DNA from 3 places in the Rhodococcus koreensis genome. Region 2 is predicted to be linked to each of the others. Evidence: riboswitches for the same ligand, from Rfam matches in the RefSeq annotation. Region 2 holds a riboswitch; each other region holds the start of a gene.

Region 1 (6,336 bases), 2.3 Mb from region 2:
CGATCAGCGGGTCGAGACGAAGCCGTCAGCGGCGTCGCCGGGGTCCGGGGTTTCCTCGTGCGCCATCTCCTCGAACACCTGACCGCGTCGCGCACGCTCGTGTTGTCGGAAGGCCAGCACATCCGCCAACTCCACCCGCCGATGCCGGCCCGGCGACGAGTACGGAATCTTCCCGGCCTCCAGCAACCGCACCAACGTCGGCCGGGTAATGCCCAGCAGTTCGGCGGCCTCCTGCGTCGTCAGCACCGTCCGGTGCGGCTCCACCGTCACCGCCTGCCCCCGATCCAGAGCCGTGACCGCGTCGACGAGCAACCCGCGGACACTGTCCGGCAACCGCGCCGAACCCTCCGGGGTCGAGATCGTCACATCGCCCTGACCAGCGAGAACAAACTTCAACGCGGTGAGAAGGTCCCGATCGTCGGCGCCCGGCGGCAACACCGTGTGGTTCATCAGAGCGGCCATACCTCAACCATAAAACGAAAAAAACGAACACACAATGTCCTGAGCAGCGGACGAGGTGGCTCTCAGCCGAGTTCGTCGAGGAATTCCTCGACCACTTTCCGGTACTGCTCCGGCTGGTCGTCGTGGACGAGGTGCCCGGCCTGCGCGATGCGGACGTACTCGGCGCCGGGATGCCGCTCCGCCATGGTCCGCATCTGACCGTCCGGGGTGATGGTGAACTCCCCCTCGATCAGCAGGGCCGGAACGGTGATCGACGCCCACTGGTCCCAGAAGTGCCGGTCGCCCCACTCCGCCGAGATGTCGCGGAACGTGTCGACGTCGCCGTGCAGGTACCAGCCGTCGGCGCGCTTCTCGAACGACTCCAGGAAGTACTGTCCGGCAACCGGACCGAAGAACTCGAACAGATCCTCCCGGGTCGCGAACGGCTGCGGCCAGTTCGAGATCATCGCCGCCCAGTCGTCGGCGGTGCGGCCACGGAAGTCGGGGGCCATGTCTTCGAGGACGAGCGCCGACACCTTGTCCGGGTGCTCGGCCGCCAGGCACCAGGCGTGCAGGGCGCCCATCGAATGGCCGATCACCACCCACGGCTCGGTGAAGGCCGCGAGAGCCGCGGACAGATCTGCTACGAATGCTTCCGTCGTCAACCGCGACGGCGCGGGCCTGCCGTGGCCTGCGGCGTCAAACGTGAAGACGTGGCCGTGCTCGCGCAGCCACGGCACGTGCCGTCCCCACGTCCGGGCACTGCCCATCAGTCCGTGCAGCAGCAGAATCGGCTGTCCCGTCCCACCCTCGTCGTGCAACGCACTCTCACCCGCCACCACTCCGACGCTAGCGGAGTAATCTCGCCCGCATGGCAGTGGTGAAGATCAACGCAATCGAAATCCCCGAGGGTGCGGGGCCCGAACTCGAGAAGCGCTTCGCGGCGCGCGCGCACGCCGTGGAGAACTCTCCCGGCTTCCTCGGCTTCCAGCTCCTGCGTCCGGTGCAGGGCGAGAACCGCTACTTCGTCGTCACGCAGTGGGAGAGCGAAGAGGCATTCGCGGCGTGGCGCGACGGTCCGGCCCGGGAAGCACATGCGGGTGAGCGGAAGAAGCCGGTGGCGTCCGGGGCGTCGCTGCTGGAGTTCGAGGTCGTACTCGACGTCGCGGCGGCGAACAAGAGCTGAGCGGCGGGGGCGGGCCGAGGATTGACACGACGGCCCGCCGGGTGCAAAAGTTCGCAGGACAATGCGATGGTTCGGCAGGAATCCGGTGCAATCCCGGAGCGGTCGCGCCACTGTAAATCGGAGTAGTCCTTCACGGGAACCACCTCGACAGCCAGATACTGCGGCCATCGCCTGGACCTAGGGGACGCGAAATCCCAGGAGGAACTATGGCACTCGCCTACGCACCCGGCTCGTCGGTCGACACGACCCGTCTCGCCGTCATCTCTTTCGCGATCGTTCTGTTCGCGATGCTCGCTCTCTACCTCGTGGGATTCGACCAGGGCGCGATCTCGCGCAGTGGCATGTACATGCATGAATTGATGCACGACGGCCGCCACCTCCTGGGTCTGCCATGCCACTGACCGATTCCTTCACGAAACTCCTCATCCGCGGTCTGCTGGCCGGCCTGATCGCAGGCATCCTGGCCGGTGGCGTCGCGTTCGTTCTCGGTGAGTCGCACATCGACGCGGCCATCGCGATCGAGGAATCGCACAGCGCCGCCGAACCCGAAGGCCACTCACACGACGCCACCCAGGCGGACGAGCCTGCCGGGCACTCGCACGACGAGGAGGAAGCCCTCGTCAGCCGCGACGGGCAGCGCTTCGGACTGTTCCTCGCCACGTCCCTCGCCGGACTGGCTCTCGGAGCGATCTTCGCCGTCGTCCTCCACTACGCGCGACGGCTGACCACGCTGTCGGGTCCGGTCTTCGGCATGTCGCTGGCCGCGCTCGGCTGGCTGGCGATCGAGGCCGTGCCGTTCTTCAAGTACCCCGCCAACCCGCCGGCCGTCGGCGATCCCGACACGATCAACCAGCGCACGTGGTTGTGGCTTGCCGCAGTCGCGCTGGGCCTGCTCGCCGTGGTGGCGTCCGTCTTCGCGGCGAAGGCCGTCGCCGCACAGGAGTTCCTGTCGGTGCGGATCGCGGCGCCGGTTGTCGCGTTCCTCGTGGTGGCGACCATCGGATACCTCGTGCTGCCCACGATCAACGAAGTGGGTGACGACTTCCCCGCGGTGCTGCTGTGGCAGTTCCGGCTGTCGTCCCTCGCGACGCAGGCCACGCTGTGGCTGGTTCTCGGACTCGTGTTCGCGTTCCTCACGGAGCGTGCCACCCGGGCCACGGCGCCCGCGTCGGCGAACGCCTCTGCCTGACCATGTGAGTGGCACGGTGTGCTGGAGCACACCGTGCCACTCACATGGGATGGGTGTCCCAACGGGCCGGGTCCGTCTCCAGGGCGGCCCGGTCCCAGCCACCCCGATCGGCGGCCGCATCGTACGTGCTGTGCAGGAACTTCAGCAGAGCCGCATCGGGGTCGTCCGCGGTGCGGACGGTCTCGTACGGCAGCAGGAACTGCCGGAACTCCGCGCTGTAGAACGCGCCGTCCGGCCCGACCGGGTAGTCGGCGAAGCCGTCCGGTTCCGGATAGGCGTACGCGTAGAACGCGCCCTCGACGCCACCGCCGGGCCAGAATCCACAGCTGCTCAGCTCGTGTGAGTAGCCCTCGACCATCACCCAGTCGCCGCAGTTCGGCGCTCCCCCAGGATGAGTGGGCGCGCTTCGACCGGAGAACCGGGTACAGGCCAGGTCGAGCGCACCCCAGAAGAAGTGCACGGGACTGACCTTCCCGATGAAGTGGGCACGGAACTCGTGCAGCACACGATCCGCCTGCACGAGCTGCCGCCAGAACCGGTGCACCGACTCACCGTCGTACGAGCAGTGCTGCGTGTCCTCTGCGAACGGAACAGCCGTCTCCACCTCGTTGGGCCTGGCCAGGATGGTCGTCGTCACGCCCAGTTCGGCCAGCGTGTCCATCGTCTCCGCATAGAAATCGGCCACCGACTTCGGTTCGAGCGCAACCGTTCCGGTTCCGCCCGCGCTCGTGCGGATCACCAGCCGATGGTCGACGAAGTCGAATTCGATGTCGAAACACTCGGTGCCGTACGGGACGGTCGACGTGGTGAGACCGCGGGGGCTCACGTACAGCGGCACCTGCCACCAGTGGTTGATCAGCGGTGCGTGGGCCAGGCGGATCTTCCCGACGATCTGCGTCCACATGTGCAGGGTGTCCCTCGTCGGCGTCCACTCGTCCACCTTCAACGCCGGCCATGCATCTCCGGATCGTGTCTGCTCGCGCACAGTGCCTCCCTGCCGACGACGTGCTTTTCAATGTGCTCCCCGTCCGGAGTGATGGCAAGGTGCCGCACCGATACCCGAGTAGGGGTGGCCGCCACTCCCCGGGGTGATGTGCCCGCGATGTCACCGATACCAGCATTGGGGACATGACCACTCGCACCGCACCACCGGCCCCGCAGACGGTCGAACACGCGTTCTGGCTGCTCGGGCTCGCCCTGTTCGCCGGCGTGGTGGAGGCGATTGCACACGCGTCCACCGCACTGGAGAATCCGGACGCCGACGTCGCCGGGCTCGCCGGACAACTCGCGGTCCGTGTTCTCGTCTACGCCGCGGTGCTGTTCGTCATGACCCGGTTCCGCAGCGGCAGGGCGTGGGCGCGGGGTGTCCTCGCGATCAGCCTCGGCGCCTTCGGCGTCACGTCGCTCGTGGCGGAGCCGATCGCCTGGATGACGGCGTGCGATGACCCGATGTCCGCCGTCTCCGGTCTGACGCTCGACGTCGCGGTGATCGCGCTCGCCCGGCTCACGCACCTCGCGGCGGTGATCGCCGCACTGGCACTCATGTTCCGGGCTGACGCCAACCGGTACTTCGCCCGCTGCTAGGTGACCGGCGCCGCGCTCGCCTGCGTCAGGAGCTGCAGGAACACGTCCTTCGGCTGCGCACCGGATACCGCGACCCGGCGGTTGGCGACGAAGAACGGCACCCCCGACACCTGCAACGCACGAGCGGTGTCGAGATCGGCCCGGACCGCGTCCGCACCGGCATCGGAATCGAGTTCGGCGCGCACCGTGTCGGCGTCGAGCCCGGCCCGCGCCGCGATGTCGACGAGCACCTCGCGGTCGTCGATCACGGCGCCCTCACCGAAGTGGGCGCGGAACAGTCCCTCCACCACGGCATCTCGCCTGTCGCCCGCGAGGTGGATCAGCCGGTGCGCGTCGAAGGTGTTGGCGGCGACGACCGTGTCGAAGTCCAGTCGCAGACCCTCGTCGGCCGCCGTCTGCGCGACGTGCCCGAACATCTGACGGACCTGCTCCGCCGACAGCCCCTTGCTCTCCACCAGGGCGTCGAGTTCGGTGCGCCGCTCCCCGACCGGGGTGTCCGGGGACAGCTGGTACGACCGCCACGTCACGTTGACCCGGTCGCGCCCCTCGAACTCGTCGAGGGCCGACAGGAAACGGCGCTTGCCGATGTAGCACCAGGGGCAGGCCACGTCGGACCAGATCTCGATCTCGATGTCGCCGTCGTGCTTCTGCTGTGTCGTCACAGTTCAGTGGAACAGATCGGTGCCGGATTCTGTTCCGGCTCGTTCCGCTCAGAGGATGTCTTGGCTCGCCGTGGTGTATTTACGCCCGCCGAATTCGACCGAACGGTACGGTGAGGGTGTCGACACGGCGAGAGTAACGTCGTATCGATCGTGCCGCTGAACGAGGGGCGCTCGTCGCGATGCCCGGACAATCGACGGCCGATGGTTGCGGAACCCGAACTCCTCCAGGAGTAGCCATGGTTTACGTCTCTTCACCGAGCAAGTCCGTCGAATCAGTCGGAATCGTGCTGATCGCCGTCGGAGTCGTCCTGCTCTCACTTCTCACCCTCTACCTGGTCGGCTTCGACCAGGGTGCGATCTCCCGAAGTGGCATGTACCTGCACGAATTGATGCACGACGGACGCCATCTCCTGGGAGTCCCCTGTCACTAGGTCCACCCCTACGGAGCGCGCGATGAACTCTCCAGCAGAATTCGAAGCACAGGCGAACAGAGTGGCGGGGTACGGCCCCCTCCATCACGAAGAGATGGATTCGCCGTACTACCTCCCCAATTCCGCGTTCGACGCGCTGCGGCACGTGCTGCACGACGTCGGCGGCCAGCCCGCCCTTCCCGTCGCGTACGAGGAGAAGGTCGAAGAGGACTGGGAGATGAGCACGTACGTCACGTGCGAATGCCTCGGCTGGCGGGGCGTGTGGAACTCGGAGGAACGCCGTCGCGCCGAGAACGACCTGGGTGCCACGCTCTACTTCGGATTGCCGTACTACGCGCGGTGGATCACGGTGGCTGCCAAGACACTCATCAACAAGGGCCTGATCACGCCGGACGAACTCTCCGCCAAGATCGACGAAGTGCGGGCCCGGACCGCCGGCGGACCTACGGCGGGAGGCCGGTCATGACGAAGTTCGAGATCGGCGACCGCGTCACCGTCAAGGATGCGACGTCGATGTTCCACACCCGCACGCAGGCATTCATCCGCGGGCACACCGGCGTCGTCGTCGAACACCGCCCGGCGTGGGTGATCCCCGAGGACGAGGCGTGGGGACGCGTCGACGACGGCCGGACCGAGCCGTTCTACGTCGTCCGCTTCCAGCAGACCGACCTCTGGCCCCGCTACACCGGATACGAGATCGACACCTTGGAAACCGAGTGCTCCGAGCGCTGGCTCGAGCCGGCAGGAGAGGCCGACACATGACGCATTCGCACGACGATCACGCCCCGATCCAGGCCTCGGAGGAGGTCAGCGAATTCGAGATCCTGGAAACCGCCATCCGGG
Region 2 (6,336 bases):
GGCGGCGAACCGCGGGGTCGCGCCCTGGACCCCGGCGCTGCTGATGTTGACGATGTGGCCGAACCGCCGCTCGCGCATCTGCGGGAGGAAGGCGAGAACGAGTCGGACCGCGCCGAAGTAGTTGACGGCCATGGTCCGTTCGAAATCGTGGAACCGGTCCGTCGAGTGGTACAGCCCCCGGCGAATCGAACGACCCGCGTTGTTGACGAGCATGTCGACGTGATCATGTTCGGCGAGAACGGCTTTGACGGTGTGTTCGACCGACTCGTCGTCGGTGATGTCGCAGGGGTAGCCGTAGGCCTCGCCGCCCGCCGCGCGGATCTCCGCGACGACGGCGTCGAGTTCCGCGGTGCGTCGGGCGAGCAGGATGACCTTCGCGCCCTTACGGGCCGTCGCGATCGCGGAACTCCGGCCGATCCCGGACGACGCCCCGGTGATCACGACATGCCTGCCCACGAGCGGTCCGGCGGGGTGGGGCCTGCGCGCCCGGTCGGGGTCGAGGTTCTCGCGCCAGTACGACCACAGCGTGCCGGCGTACGAGGCGAAAGGCGGCACCTCGATGCCGGTGCCGCGCAGCGCCTCCCGGGTGTCGCGGTCGTCGAACACCGTGGGCAGGGTCAGGTTCTCGACGAGCGCCGGCGGGATGCCGAGTGCGCCGAGCACGGCCTTGCGGCCCGCGTCGAGGGCGGAGTCGGGGGTGGGGGTGAGGAACGGGCGGACGAGTTCGCCGGGCAGTCCGATCGCGGGGTGCGGTGCGCCTGCCGCCTCGGCGAGCGCGGCGTAGATCTCCCGGACCGGCTGGGGGCGCGGATTGACGAGGTGGAACGTCTGGCCGTCCCGTCCCGGCGCCGTCATCAGTTCCACGACGGCCGCGGCGACGTAGTCGACGGGCACGACGTTGGTCGCGCCGATCCGCGGGACGGCCACGGGCAGCGCGGCGGGGAGTTTCGCGAGCGCCGCGATGGCGGGGAAGAGGTAGTACGGGCCGTCGATCTTGTCCATCTCGCCGGTGACCGAACTGCCGACCACCGCGGCGGGGCGGTAGATGCGTGTGCGCAGGCCCTCGGCGTTGCGGACCAGTTTCTCGGCCTCGAACTTGGTGCGGTGATACGGGGTGGGGAAGCTCTGGCCGAGATCGAAATCGGTTTCCCTGAACGGCCCCTCGTGATCTCCCGCGACGGCGATGGAGGAGACGTGGTGGAGAGTCGCATCCAGTTCCCGGGCCAGCGCGATGACAGAACGGGTGCCGTCGACGTTCGTGGCGGCCTGCTCGTCGCCGGCCGTGAGGTCGTAGATCGCGCCGAGGTGCAGGACGTGGTCGGCCGTGGGCACGGACCCGAGTCCGAGGCCGGGCTCGGTCAGGTCACCGATCAGGGGATGCACGCGTTCGCCGCCGGGCATGCTGTCGACGAGTGCCTCCAGCCGCGCGACGGACGCGCGCCGGACGAGGACGTGGATCTCGGCTGATGCATCGCGGTCGAGGATCAGGGGCAGCACGTGCCGACCCAGGAATCCGGTACCGCCGGTGACGAGGTAGGTGGCCATGCCCCGAACTTACTCCAAAGTAAGATGATGTACTAGTGGCCGAGACCCACCTTGGCGTGCACCTTTTTCATCCAGGCCGGAGCCCACCAGTTGGCCTCGCCCATCAGCTTCACCAGGGACGGAACGAGGAGCATCCGGACCACCGTCGCGTCGACGAGCAGCGCGACGATCATGCCCACGCCGAGGAACCGCATGATCGACAGACCGGAGATCGTGAACGCCCCGGTCACCACCACGAGCAGCAGCGCGGCGGCCGTCACGATCCGGCCGGTGCGCTCGGTGCCGAAACGCACCGCTTCCTCCGTCGTCGCGCCCGCCTCGTGCGCCTCGACCATGCGCGACATCAGGAACACCTCGTAGTCGGTGGACAGGCCGAAGACGACGGCGAGAATGAGGACCACGAACGTCGCCTCGAGCGGTGCCGGACTGACCCCGAGCAGGCCCGCGCCGTGTCCCAGCTCGAAGATCCAGGTGAGCACCCCGAACGTGGCGGCGAGACTCAGCCCCGCCATCGCGACCGCTTTGATCGGCAGCACCACCGAGCCGAACGCCAGGAACAGCAGGACCAGCGTCGAACCCACCATGATCGCGATCATGACCGGCATCCAGTGCACGATCGCCGCGTTGCCGTCGTCGACGGTCGCCTGGCCGCCGCCGACGAGCAGTTCGGTTCCCTCGGGGACGGAGATGGCGCGGAGACCGTCCACCGCCGCGCTCTGGTCGTCGGTGGTCACTCCCTCGGAGTAGACGGCCTGCACCGCCACCAGTTCGCCGTTGGACGCGACGACGGTGGCGGCGCCGATGCCCGGCACCTGGCCGGCGGCCTGTGCCACCGCGGCTCCGTCGGCGGCGGTCGGCGCGGTGCCGTCGGTGCCGCGGAGGATCAGGGTGGCGCCGTTCCCGGTGGTGGGAAATTCGGTGGTGAGGGTGTCGGTGGCGATACGGGCGGGATCGTTCTCGGGCAGCGCCGTGTACGTGACCTCGCCGAGTGACGCGCTGAGCAGCGGCGCGGCCAGGACCATCAGACCCGCGACGATTCCGACCGCGATGGCGACCGGCCGACGCATCACCCAGGTGACGACGGAGCCCCAGAACTTGCGGGCGCGCACCTCACCGCGCTGCGCCGCGTCCTTGCGCCAGCTCAGCGCGTTGATGCGGTGACCGAGGATCGCGAGCAGCGCGGGCACCGCGGTGAGGGACAGCAGCGCCGCACTCGCGACCGCGGCCATCGCACCGAACCCGAGCGACTTGATCACGTCCTGCGGAAACACCAGCATCCCCGAGAACGCGCACACCAGAAGCAGACCGGAGAACAACACGGTGCGACCCGCGGTCAGGACGGTGCGCCGGGTCGCCTCGGCCACGTCGGCGCCGGACTCCAGTTCCTCGCGGAAACGGCCGACGATGAACAGGCCGTAGTCGATCGCGAGCCCCAGGCCGAGCAGGGACGCCACATTGATCGCGAACGAACTGACGTCGGTGAACAGGGTCAGCAGGCGCAGCGTCGCGAGGGCGCTGAAGATCGAGAGCAGCCCGACGAACACCGGAACGGCGGCGGCGACCAGTCCGCCGAAGATGAAGACCAGCAACACGAGAGTGATCGGCAGCGCGATCGCCTCGGCCAGCACCAGGTCCTGCTGCAGCCGGTTGTTGAACGCCACACCCACCACCGAGTTGCCCGCGAACTCGGTGTCGACGCCCTCCACCTCGAGCTTCGGCAGCAGATCGTTGAACGTGGCGGCGGTGATCCCGGCATCCGGGTCGACGGTGATCGCGGCCGACGCCTTGGTGCCGTCCTCCGACACCATCAGGTGCTTCCTCGTCGCGTCCGCCGTCCAGTACGACGTCACCGAATACGTCGGCACCTCGGCGGCGAACCGGTCGAGACTCGCGGTGACCTGGGGGCCGATGTCGTCGAGGGTCTTCCCGTCGGGTGCGGTGTAGATGGCGATGATGTCCGGCGTTTGCGGACCCAGATTGTCCTCGACGATTCGCGCCACCTCGGCGGATTCGCTACCGGGGTCGATGAATCCGCCGGAGCTGAGCTTTGCGAACACACCGGTGCCCCACACGCCGCTCACCACAACGGCGAACACGGCGAGGGTCAGGACCCACCATTTGCGTGAAACAACGGTCGAGGCCCAACGTGTCATGCGTCAACTCCGGGTGATCGGGGGCGGTCGGCTGCGACTGCCGACTGTAGTGCGGATCGAGGGATTGCCGGTGGGGGTGTGACGCTGGTCCCGGCAAATCGTGCATACTCGGCAGTGCACTTGCAGTCACACGCACGGGGGAAGCCGGTCCGAATCCGGCGCTGACCCGCAACGGTAGGCCACCAGAGCATTTCGGTGGCGAGCCCGATTACCCGGCGTGTGGTGTGCGACATCCTTTTCGTCGTGGTCTACGAAGCGGAGTCCCGCAGGCGCGCCTGCACGTGGGCGTCTGCCGGCTTCTCATTCGTGGCTCTGAGCCGCAATGAGGTTTACATGCACTGTCAGTTGTTCCGAAGTTCCGCTCTGGTCACGCTCGCCGTGGCCGCGCTGGTGGTCGCCGGATGTTCGCGCGGGGAGTCCGTGGGGCAGACCGCTTCCGCCGAATCCTTCGCCGAGCCGGTGTCCGTCACCAACTGCGCGCGAACGGAGACGTTCGACGCGCCGCCGCAGCGCATCGTCAGCATGAACGATCACGTCACCGAGGTGCTGATCGAGATGGGGGCCGGTGATCGCATCGTCGGCACGGGGTACGGCGACGCGACCCCGCTGCCGGAGTTCGCGGATGCCTTCGCGAAGATCCCGAAACTCGCGAAGGAATACCCGACCCGGGAACAGATCCTCGACCTCGACCCCGACCTGGTGGTCGGCGGCATGCGCAGCGCGTTCGACGAGAAGGAGGGACGCTCGCGCGAATCCCTCGGCGAACAGGGCATCCCCACCTTCCTGTTCTCCGAGTACTGCGGGCAGGGTTTCCCCGACATCGGACTGCTGCGCAGCGATTACACGCAGCTCGGTGAGATCCTCGGCGTCCCGGACGAGGCAGTCGCCGTCAGCGAACGGGTGACGTCCGGGTTGCAGGCCGTGCGGGACGAGATCGCAGGCACCGCCCCGGTTCCGACGTTCTTCTACGATTCCGGCGAGGACGTTCCGCTGACGATCGGCGGTGTGGGTGTCGGCCAGCTCATCGCGGACCACGCGGGTGCGGCCAACCTCTTCGCGGAGGGGGAGAAGCCGTATTCGAAGTCCACGTGGGAGATCATCGGTGAACGCGCCCCGGAGGCGATCGTCGTCCTCGACTACGGCACGACGAGCGCGCAGGCGAAGATCGACTTCCTGAAGTCGCACCCGATCATGTCGACGACGCCCGCAGTGAAAGCCGGCCGTTTCGTGGTGGTGCCGCTCGACGACTTCTTCGAGAGCCCGCGCCTGGTGCGGTCGGTGGAGACGATCGCGCGGGCGCTGCATCCGGACGCCGTCGGCGCGCGATGACCACGACCGCCGAACGTGCGGCGCCACACGCGTCGCCCACGCACCCCTCCCGGGCGCGCGTCGGGTTCGCGGGCCTGGTGATGCTGCTCGCCCTGACGACCCTGTTCGTCCTTGGCCTCGCCGTGTCGTTCGGTTCGGTGCGCATCCCGGTCGGCGACGTCTGGGCGATCGTCGCGCACCGGGTGGCCCCGGGTGCGTTCGAGCCCTGGTGGTCGCAGGCCCGGGAATCGATCGTGCTGGACTCCCGGTTGCCGCGGGCGCTGACCGCCGCGGTCGTCGGGGCGGCGCTCGCCCTGGCAGGAGCCGTGGCGCAGGCGGTGACACGTAATCCGCTGGCCGATCCGTATCTGCTCGGCGTGTCCTCGGGTGCGGGTTTCGGCGTGGTGGTGGTGACGGTGCTCGGGCTCGGAGTGGGAGCGCGCGGCGTGTTCACGATTCCCGCCGCGGCGTTCCTGGGCGCCATGGTGCCGCTGTTCCTGTCACTGGCGATCGGCGGCCGGTATCCGCAGCCGACCGCGGTCATTCTCGTCGGTGTCGCGTCGGCGCAGGTGTTCTCCGCCCTCATCACCTTCTCGATCCTGGTCGTCGCCGACGAGCACCAACTGAGTTCGGTGATGCACTGGCTGGCGGGCGGTTTCGGCGACTCACGCTGGTCGACGGTGATTTTCCCGGCTCTCGCACTCGCGACGGTGGGGGCGGCGATGATGCTGAGCGCGAGCCGTGTCGACCTGCTGCAGGCGGGAGACGAAGGCGCCGCCGCCCTGGGGATGAACGTGCGGCGCTTCCGCGTCGTGCAGTTGCTCGGGGTGTCGATGCTGGCAGGGGCGGCCGTGTCCGTCGCCGGCGGCATCGGCTTCATCGGCCTGCTCGTGCCGCACCTGGCCGGGTACGTCGTGGGTGCCCGCGCGGTCAGGCTGCTGCCCGTCGCCGCGTTCCTCGGCGCGATCGCGATGGTCGCGGCGGACACGGCCGCGCGGTCGGTCGCGCGGAGCATCGAGGTCCCGGTGGGCGTCGTCACCGCCCTGGTGGGAGCACCGATCTTCGTGTGGATGCTGTACCGGCAGTACGGGAGGGCCGAGTGACCGCGCTGAGCCTGCACCGGGTCCGCGCCGAACTCGGATCGCGGGAAGTGCTGCACGGCGTCGACCTCGCCGTCCGTCCCGGTGAGGTGCTGGCGCTGGTCGGGCCCAACGGTTCCGGGAAGACCACGGCGCTGCGCTGCTGCTACCGCGCGCTCACCCCGACCGCGGGCGCCGTCGTCGTCGACGGAACGGACAGCGCCGATCTGGGCAGACGAGAACTCGCCCGC
Region 3 (6,336 bases), 7.1 Mb from region 2:
CGGGATCAATCCGGCGCCGGCAGTTGATCACGCACACGCGTCACGCCGATCCCGACGGGCGGTACCGCTCCGCAGGCACCTACACGCTGAGCGAGGTTCCCGACGGAAAGGCCGGCCTCCGCACGGGTCTGGTTCCCGCGCCGCCACCTGTGTCGGGGCCGTTCGCGGGAACGGGCTGGGTCGAGATGGTGGCGCCGCGGGACGGTCCCTGGATCCGGGAGAGCGGAATCCTGGTGGAGCTCGATCCACTCAACCCGGATAGCGCCGGGGCGTGAAGACCCTCGTCCCGTGTTCGTTCTCGACGACGGTCGTCATGGAGGAGCCCACAATGAGCAGGCACCGCATGTCGATCTCGGCCGGGTCGAGGTCGGCGAGCCGCACGACCCGCACCGACTCCTGCGCGCCGGCCACGTCGCGGCCGATGATCACCGGGGTGTCGGGGGAGCGGTGCTCGAGAACGAGGTCACGCATCGCGGCGACTTGCCAGGTCCGTGACTTCGACGCCGGGTTGTAGACGGCGAAGGCCATGTCGGCGCTCGCGACCGCCGAGATACGCTGCGCCACAACGTCCCACGGCTTGAGTCGATCGGACAGGGACAGCACGGCGTAGTCGTGGCCGAGGGGTGCGCCGACCCGGCTCGCCACGGCGTTCGCGGCAGTCATGCCGGGCAGCACGCGGACGGGGACGCCCCGCCACTGTTCCTCGGCGGCCACTTCCAGCACCGCGGCGGCCATCGCGAACACACCCGGGTCGCCCGAGGACACGACGGCGACGCGGGCCCCGTTCTTGGCGAGGTCGAGCGCCATCGCGGCCCGTTCGGCCTCGACCCGGTTGTCGCTGGAGTGACGGCGCTGTCCCGGACGTTCGGGGACCCGGTCGATGTACGGCCCGTATCCGACGAGGTCGGTGGCCAGCGACAGTTCGTGCTGCACTTCCGGGGTGGTCCAGGCCTGATCGCCGGGGCCGAGCCCGACGACGACGAGTTCGCCCTGCGGAGGCGCATCGTCGCGGCGGGCGTTCGACGGGCTGGGCACGATGGCGATCGAGAAGTAGGGGACGTCGCTGTCCGACACGTCGTCCGCGTGGTCGATCTTCTGCCGTGTCGTGCTGGCCCGCTCGACGTACCACGTCTCGTCGATGCGACCGGAGTCCTTCAACGCCTGCCGCACCGCCGGGTAGGTGCGTCCGAGTTTCAGGATGGCGGCGGCGTCGGTCTCCCGCAGGCGCCGCGTCAGCTCGCCGCGCGGCAGGGTGCCGGGCAGGACGGTGAGGATTTCCTCGCCCTCGACGAGCGGCATCGCCAGCGCGGCCGAGGCGGCGCTGATCGACGTCACCCCGGGAATCACCTCCGCCTCGAAGCGCTGCGCCAGCCGCTTGTGCATGTGCATGTACGAGCTGTAGAAGAGCGGGTCGCCCGCCGCGAGGAGCGCCACCGTACGGCCGGCGTCGAGGTGCGCGGCGAGCCGCTGCGACGCTTCCTCGTAGAACTCGTCCATCGCCCCCTGGTATCCGCCCGGGTGGTCGACGGTCTCGGTGGTGACCGGGTAGACGAGGTGCTCCTCGATCTGGCCCTCACGCAGGTACGGCGCCGCGACCGCGCGGGAGATGCTCTTGCCGTGCCTGGCGCTGTGGAACGCCACTACGTCGGCCTCGGCGATGACCCGCGCAGCCTTGACCGTCACCAGTTCCGGGTCGCCCGGTCCGATGCCGACGCCCCACAGCTTGCCGGTCGACTGCTCGTTGGAACTCATTCGACTTCGCTCGCAATCGCATTCAGCGCCGCAGCCGTGATGGCACTGCCACCGCGGCGGCCGCGGACCACCAGATAGTCGAGTCCGCTCGGGTGCTCGATCAACGCTTCCTTCGACTCCGCCGCGCCGATGAACCCGACCGGGCCGCCCACGATCGCGGCGGGCCGGGGTGCACCGGATTCGATCATGTCCAACAGGTAGAACAGGGCGGTCGGGGCGTTGCCGATCGCGACGACGGCCCCCTCCAGTTTGCTGCCCCACAATTCGAGCGCGGCCGCCGAGCGGGTGTTCCCGATCTGCTCCGCCAGCACCGGAACCCGGGGGTCGCGCAGGGTGCAGATCACCTCGTTGTCCGCCGGGAGACGCTTGCGGGTCACGCCGGCGGCGACCATCTGCGCGTCGCACAGGATCGGGGCGCCGTCCGCCAGCGCCGCGCGGGCGGCCTTCACGACGCCGGGGGTGAACGCGACGTCGTCCACGAGATCGACCTGACCGCTCGCGTGGATCATGCGGACCACGGCCTGTGAGACGTCCTCGGGAAAGGCACTGAGATCCGCCTCGGCGCGGATCGTGGCGAAGGACTGGCGGTAGATCTCCGCGCCGTCTCGGATGTACTCGATCATCCGCTCACGATAGAGGCTCCGGGTTCACCGCTCCTCCACCCGGTAACCCGTCTTGGTGGCGACGACGTCGGCGACCTCGCCCTTGGGGCGGCCGCAGCACCGCTCGCAGCCCGACCAGTGCTGTCGGCCCTCCACCGGGAGTTCGCCGCTCGCGACGGCGTCCCGCGCATCGGTCCGCACATCGGCTAGCGCCTTCTCGCACCCGGGTTGCCCGGTGCAGGCGCTGACCTTCAGCCACGGCGAGTTCTCGTCGAAGATCAGGCCTATCGGGGCGAGGACCCGGACCACCTGCTCGGCGGACCACTCGTCCAGATCGCACAGCAGCACCGTTTTCCACGGCGTGACGACTACCGGCTTCTCGACCGCGGCGAGGAATTCCGCCAGCCGGGCGTCGAGGACCCCGAATGCGAGACCGCCGCCGAGGGTCACGTTGCCGTCCGGCTGGTCGAGCCACCCGATCGGCGGCCGGTGCTCGTCGAACCCGCCAAGCGGGTCGGCGGTCGGTGCCAGCGTCAGTGCCGACAGCGTCCGTTCGACCCCGTCGGCGATCTCGGACAGCCGCCAGTGCCGTTCGCGCAGCTCCAGGAAGACGCGGGCGGCATCGACGAGCATCGACACCGCGTCCGCTGTCGGGATCCGGACGCCGCTGTCGCGACCGGCGAGGATCAGCGCGACCTCCGACCCACCGACAGCGTGGACCCCGAAATCGCCGCCGAGCGCCGAGACGTCGCCCCGGCCGTCGTCGAGGGTGAACAGGGTGCGGCCGGGCAGGTCCGCCAACGTGGGGTCGGCGCACAACGTCCGGTCCAGTACACCGATCAGATCGCGCAGGTCCGTCAGACCCCCGATCCGGCCGGTCAGCGGCGAGACGAGAATGTTCCGGACCCGCTCGTGCGTTTCCGAGGGCAGCAGGCCCGCGTCGGCGAGGCGCCCGGCGAACTCCAGCGGATCGCGGACCGCCCGCAGTTGTGCATTGCCGCGGGACGTCAATTCGATCTCGCCGTTGCCGAGGTCGCGCGCCGATTCCGCGAGTGTCTGCAGCTGGGCGGAGGTCAGCACACCGCCGGGGAGGCGCACCCGGGCGAGCGCACCGTCGGCCGCCTGATGGACCTGCAGCGCGCCGGGGCATGCATCGGGGCGGGAGCGGTAGTCGACCATGGTCCCAGGTTACGTCCGGCCCCGGGTAGCATCACCAGCACTTGCGACAGCAGGAGAGGAAGCCGGTGCGAATCCGGTGCGGTCGCGCCACTGTGAGCTCGCCGAAACCGGTGGGCGAGCCAGACCCTCGCCTGCCGTCCTCCGACCTCCGGTTCCGCACAGAACCACCGCCACGGGGCGCGACACCCCCAGGAAGGCTCCACACGTGATCCTGCTGCTCTCCACCTCCGACACCGACCTGCTCAGCGCACGCGCCAGCGGGGCGGACTACCGCTGGGCCAACCCGGCACGGCTGCTGGTCGAGGAGGATCTGCCGGGACTGCTCGACGGCGCCGACCTGGTCGTGGTGCGCATCCTCGGCGGCAAGCGGGCATGGGAAGAGGGACTCGACGCGGTCCTGGCCAGCGGACTGCCCGTGGTGGTCCTCGGCGGCGAGCACGCCCCGGACGCCGAGTTGATGGAGTGCTCGACGGTCGCGGCCGGTGTCTCGGCGGAGGCGCACAACTATCTCGCCGAGGGCGGCGCCGACAACCTCGCCCAACTGCACCACTTCCTGTCGGACACCGTGCTGCTGACCGGTCACGGTTTCGAGGCGCCGGTCCACCTGCCGAGCTGGGGTGTCGCGCCGTTCGCCCCCGACGCCGACGCGGACCGCCCCACGATCGCCGTTCTCTACTACCGCGCCCAGCACCTGGCCGGGAACACCCGCTACATCGAGGCCCTGTGCGAGGCCGTCGACGCGGCGGGCGGCACTCCGCTGCCGATCTTCTGCGCGTCGCTGCGCACCGCCGAACCGGAGTTGCTGACGACGCTGCGCCGAGCGGACGCGATGGTGGTCACCGTGCTCGCCGCCGGCGGCACCAAGCCGGCGGGCGCGTCGGCCGGCGGCGACGACGAGGCATGGGACGTCGCCGCGCTGGCCGCGCTGGACGTGCCGATCCTGCAGGGGCTCTGCCTGACCAGCAGCCGGGAGTCGTGGGAGTCCAACGACGACGGACTGTCCCCCCTCGACGTGGCCACCCAGGTCGCGGTCCCCGAGTTCGACGGCCGACTGATCACGGTGCCGTTCTCGTTCAAGGAGATCGACGCCGACGGCCTGTCCACCTACGTTCCCGACGCCGAGCGCGCCTCCCGGGTGGCGGGCATCGCCGTCCGGCACGCCCGGCTCCGGCACATCCCCGCACCCGAACGCCGGATCGCCCTGATGCTGTCGGCGTACCCGACGAAGCACGCCCGCATCGGCAACGCCGTCGGTCTCGACACCCCGGCCAGCGCGATCAGGTTGCTCACCGAGATGCGGGCCGCCGGCTACGACCTGGGCCCCGCGGACGGGCCGGACTCCGTGCCCGGCCTCGCGGCCCAGGACGGCGATGCGCTGATCCATGCCCTCATCGCCGCAGGCGGCCAGGACCCGGACTGGCTGACCGCGGAGCAGCTGGAGGGGAACCCGATCCGGATCTCCGCCGCCCGCTACCGCGAGTGGTTCTCGGCGCTGCCCGCGGAACTGCGCGAGGGCGTCGAGGAACACTGGGGACCCGCGCCCGGCGAACTGTACGTCGACCGATCGCAGGATCCCGCCGGCGAAATCGTCATCGCCGCAATGCAGTTCGGAAACCTCGTCCTGATGGTGCAGCCGCCCCGCGGATTCGGGGAGAAGCCGGTCGCGATCTACCACGACCCGGACCTGCCGCCGAGCCACCACTACCTCGCCGCGTACCGGTGGATCGCGGCGGACGCCGCGGCCGGCGGTTTCGGCGCCGACGCCGTCGTCCATCTCGGCAAGCACGGAAACCTCGAGTGGCTGCCCGGCAAGACACTCGGCATGTCCGCCTCGTGCGGCACCGACGCCGCGCTCGGCGACCTGCCCCTGATCTACCCGTTCCTCGTCAACGACCCGGGGGAGGGCACGCAGGCCAAGCGCCGCGCCCACGCGACCCTCGTCGATCACCTGATCCCGCCGATGGCCCGCGCCGAGAGTTACGGCGACATCTCGCGGCTCGAGCAACTCCTCGACGAGCACTCGAACATCTCCGCACTCGACCCGTCGAAGCTGCCCGCCATTCGCCAGCAGATCTGGACGCTGATGCGTGCCGCCAAGATGGACCACGACCTCGGACTCGAGGAACGTCCCGACGAGGACGTGTTCGACGACATGCTGCTGCACGTCGACGGCTGGCTGTGCGAGATCAAGGACGTCCAGATCCGGGACGGGCTCCACGTGCTCGGTGCGGCGCCCCGAGACGACGCCGAGGTCGAACTGGTGCTCGCCATGCTGCGCGCCCGGCAGATGTGGGGCGGCGAGCAGAACGTCCCCGGACTCCGTGAGGCTCTCGGCCTCAGCGAGGACGGCGACGAATCCCGCACCCGTGTGGACGAGATCGAGCAGCAGGCGCACGGGCTGGTGCAGGGCATGCACAACGCCGACTGGAACCCGGACGCCGCCGACACCCTCACCGACGACGCCACGGTCGCGAAGATCCTGCGGTTCGCGGCCACCGAGGTGGTGCCCCGGCTGCGGGAGACGGACAACGAGATCGCCCAGGTGTTGCACGCGCTCGACGGCGGTTTCATCGCCGCCGGGCCGAGCGGGTCGCCGCTGCGTGGGCTGATCAACGTGCTCCCGACGGGCCGGAACTTCTACTCCGTCGACCCGAAGGCCGTGCCGTCGCGGCTCGCCTGGGAGACCGGTCAGGCGATGGCCGAATCGTTGCTGGACCGCTACAAGTCCGATCACGGCGAATGGCCGCGGTCGGTGGGGCTGTCCGTGTGGGGCACGTCCGCGATGCGCACGTCCGGCGACGAC

Evidence for each region. A riboswitch is a leader RNA that binds a small molecule or an ion and turns the genes downstream of it on or off. The one in region 2 is predicted to bind cobalamin.
Region 1: it holds a riboswitch for cobalamin, as region 2 does, so the genes downstream of both, JWS14_RS23975 (CbtB domain-containing protein) here and JWS14_RS33865 (ABC transporter substrate-binding protein) in region 2, are expected to answer to the same signal.
Region 3: it holds a riboswitch for cobalamin, as region 2 does, so the genes downstream of both, JWS14_RS01520 (cobaltochelatase subunit CobN) here and JWS14_RS33865 (ABC transporter substrate-binding protein) in region 2, are expected to answer to the same signal.

Annotation. Positions count from the first base shown of each region.
Region 1 covers NZ_CP070609.1:5,223,891-5,230,226, reverse strand. The annotation lists gene JWS14_RS23990 (helix-turn-helix domain-containing protein) at 4-462, opposite strand; gene JWS14_RS23985 (alpha/beta fold hydrolase) at 525-1,280, opposite strand; gene JWS14_RS23980 (antibiotic biosynthesis monooxygenase family protein) at 1,313-1,627, shown strand; cobalamin riboswitch at 1,678-1,810, shown strand; gene JWS14_RS23975 (CbtB domain-containing protein) at 1,834-2,028, shown strand; gene JWS14_RS23970 (CbtA family protein) at 2,019-2,816, shown strand; gene JWS14_RS23965 (DUF5996 family protein) at 2,857-3,801, opposite strand; gene JWS14_RS23960 (hypothetical protein) at 3,945-4,400, shown strand; gene JWS14_RS23955 (DsbA family oxidoreductase) at 4,397-5,062, opposite strand; gene JWS14_RS23950 (CbtB domain-containing protein) at 5,299-5,493, shown strand; gene JWS14_RS51180 (SH3-like domain-containing protein) at 5,516-5,959, shown strand; gene JWS14_RS51175 (SH3-like domain-containing protein) at 5,956-6,255, shown strand; gene scnC (thiocyanate hydrolase subunit gamma) at 6,252-6,336, shown strand, end outside.
Region 2 covers NZ_CP070609.1:7,493,759-7,500,094, forward strand. The annotation lists gene JWS14_RS33855 (SDR family oxidoreductase) at 1-1,545, opposite strand, end outside; gene JWS14_RS33860 (MMPL family transporter) at 1,578-3,698, opposite strand; cobalamin riboswitch at 3,792-3,932, shown strand; gene JWS14_RS33865 (ABC transporter substrate-binding protein) at 4,032-5,027, shown strand; gene JWS14_RS33870 (FecCD family ABC transporter permease) at 5,024-6,109, shown strand; gene JWS14_RS33875 (ABC transporter ATP-binding protein) at 6,106-6,336, shown strand, end outside.
Region 3 covers NZ_CP070609.1:379,930-386,265, reverse strand. The annotation lists gene JWS14_RS01540 (hypothetical protein) at 1-275, shown strand, start outside; gene JWS14_RS01535 (precorrin-2 C(20)-methyltransferase) at 250-1,752, opposite strand; gene JWS14_RS01530 (precorrin-8X methylmutase) at 1,749-2,375, opposite strand; gene cobG (precorrin-3B synthase) at 2,400-3,533, opposite strand; cobalamin riboswitch at 3,540-3,682, shown strand; gene JWS14_RS01520 (cobaltochelatase subunit CobN) at 3,739-6,336, shown strand, end outside.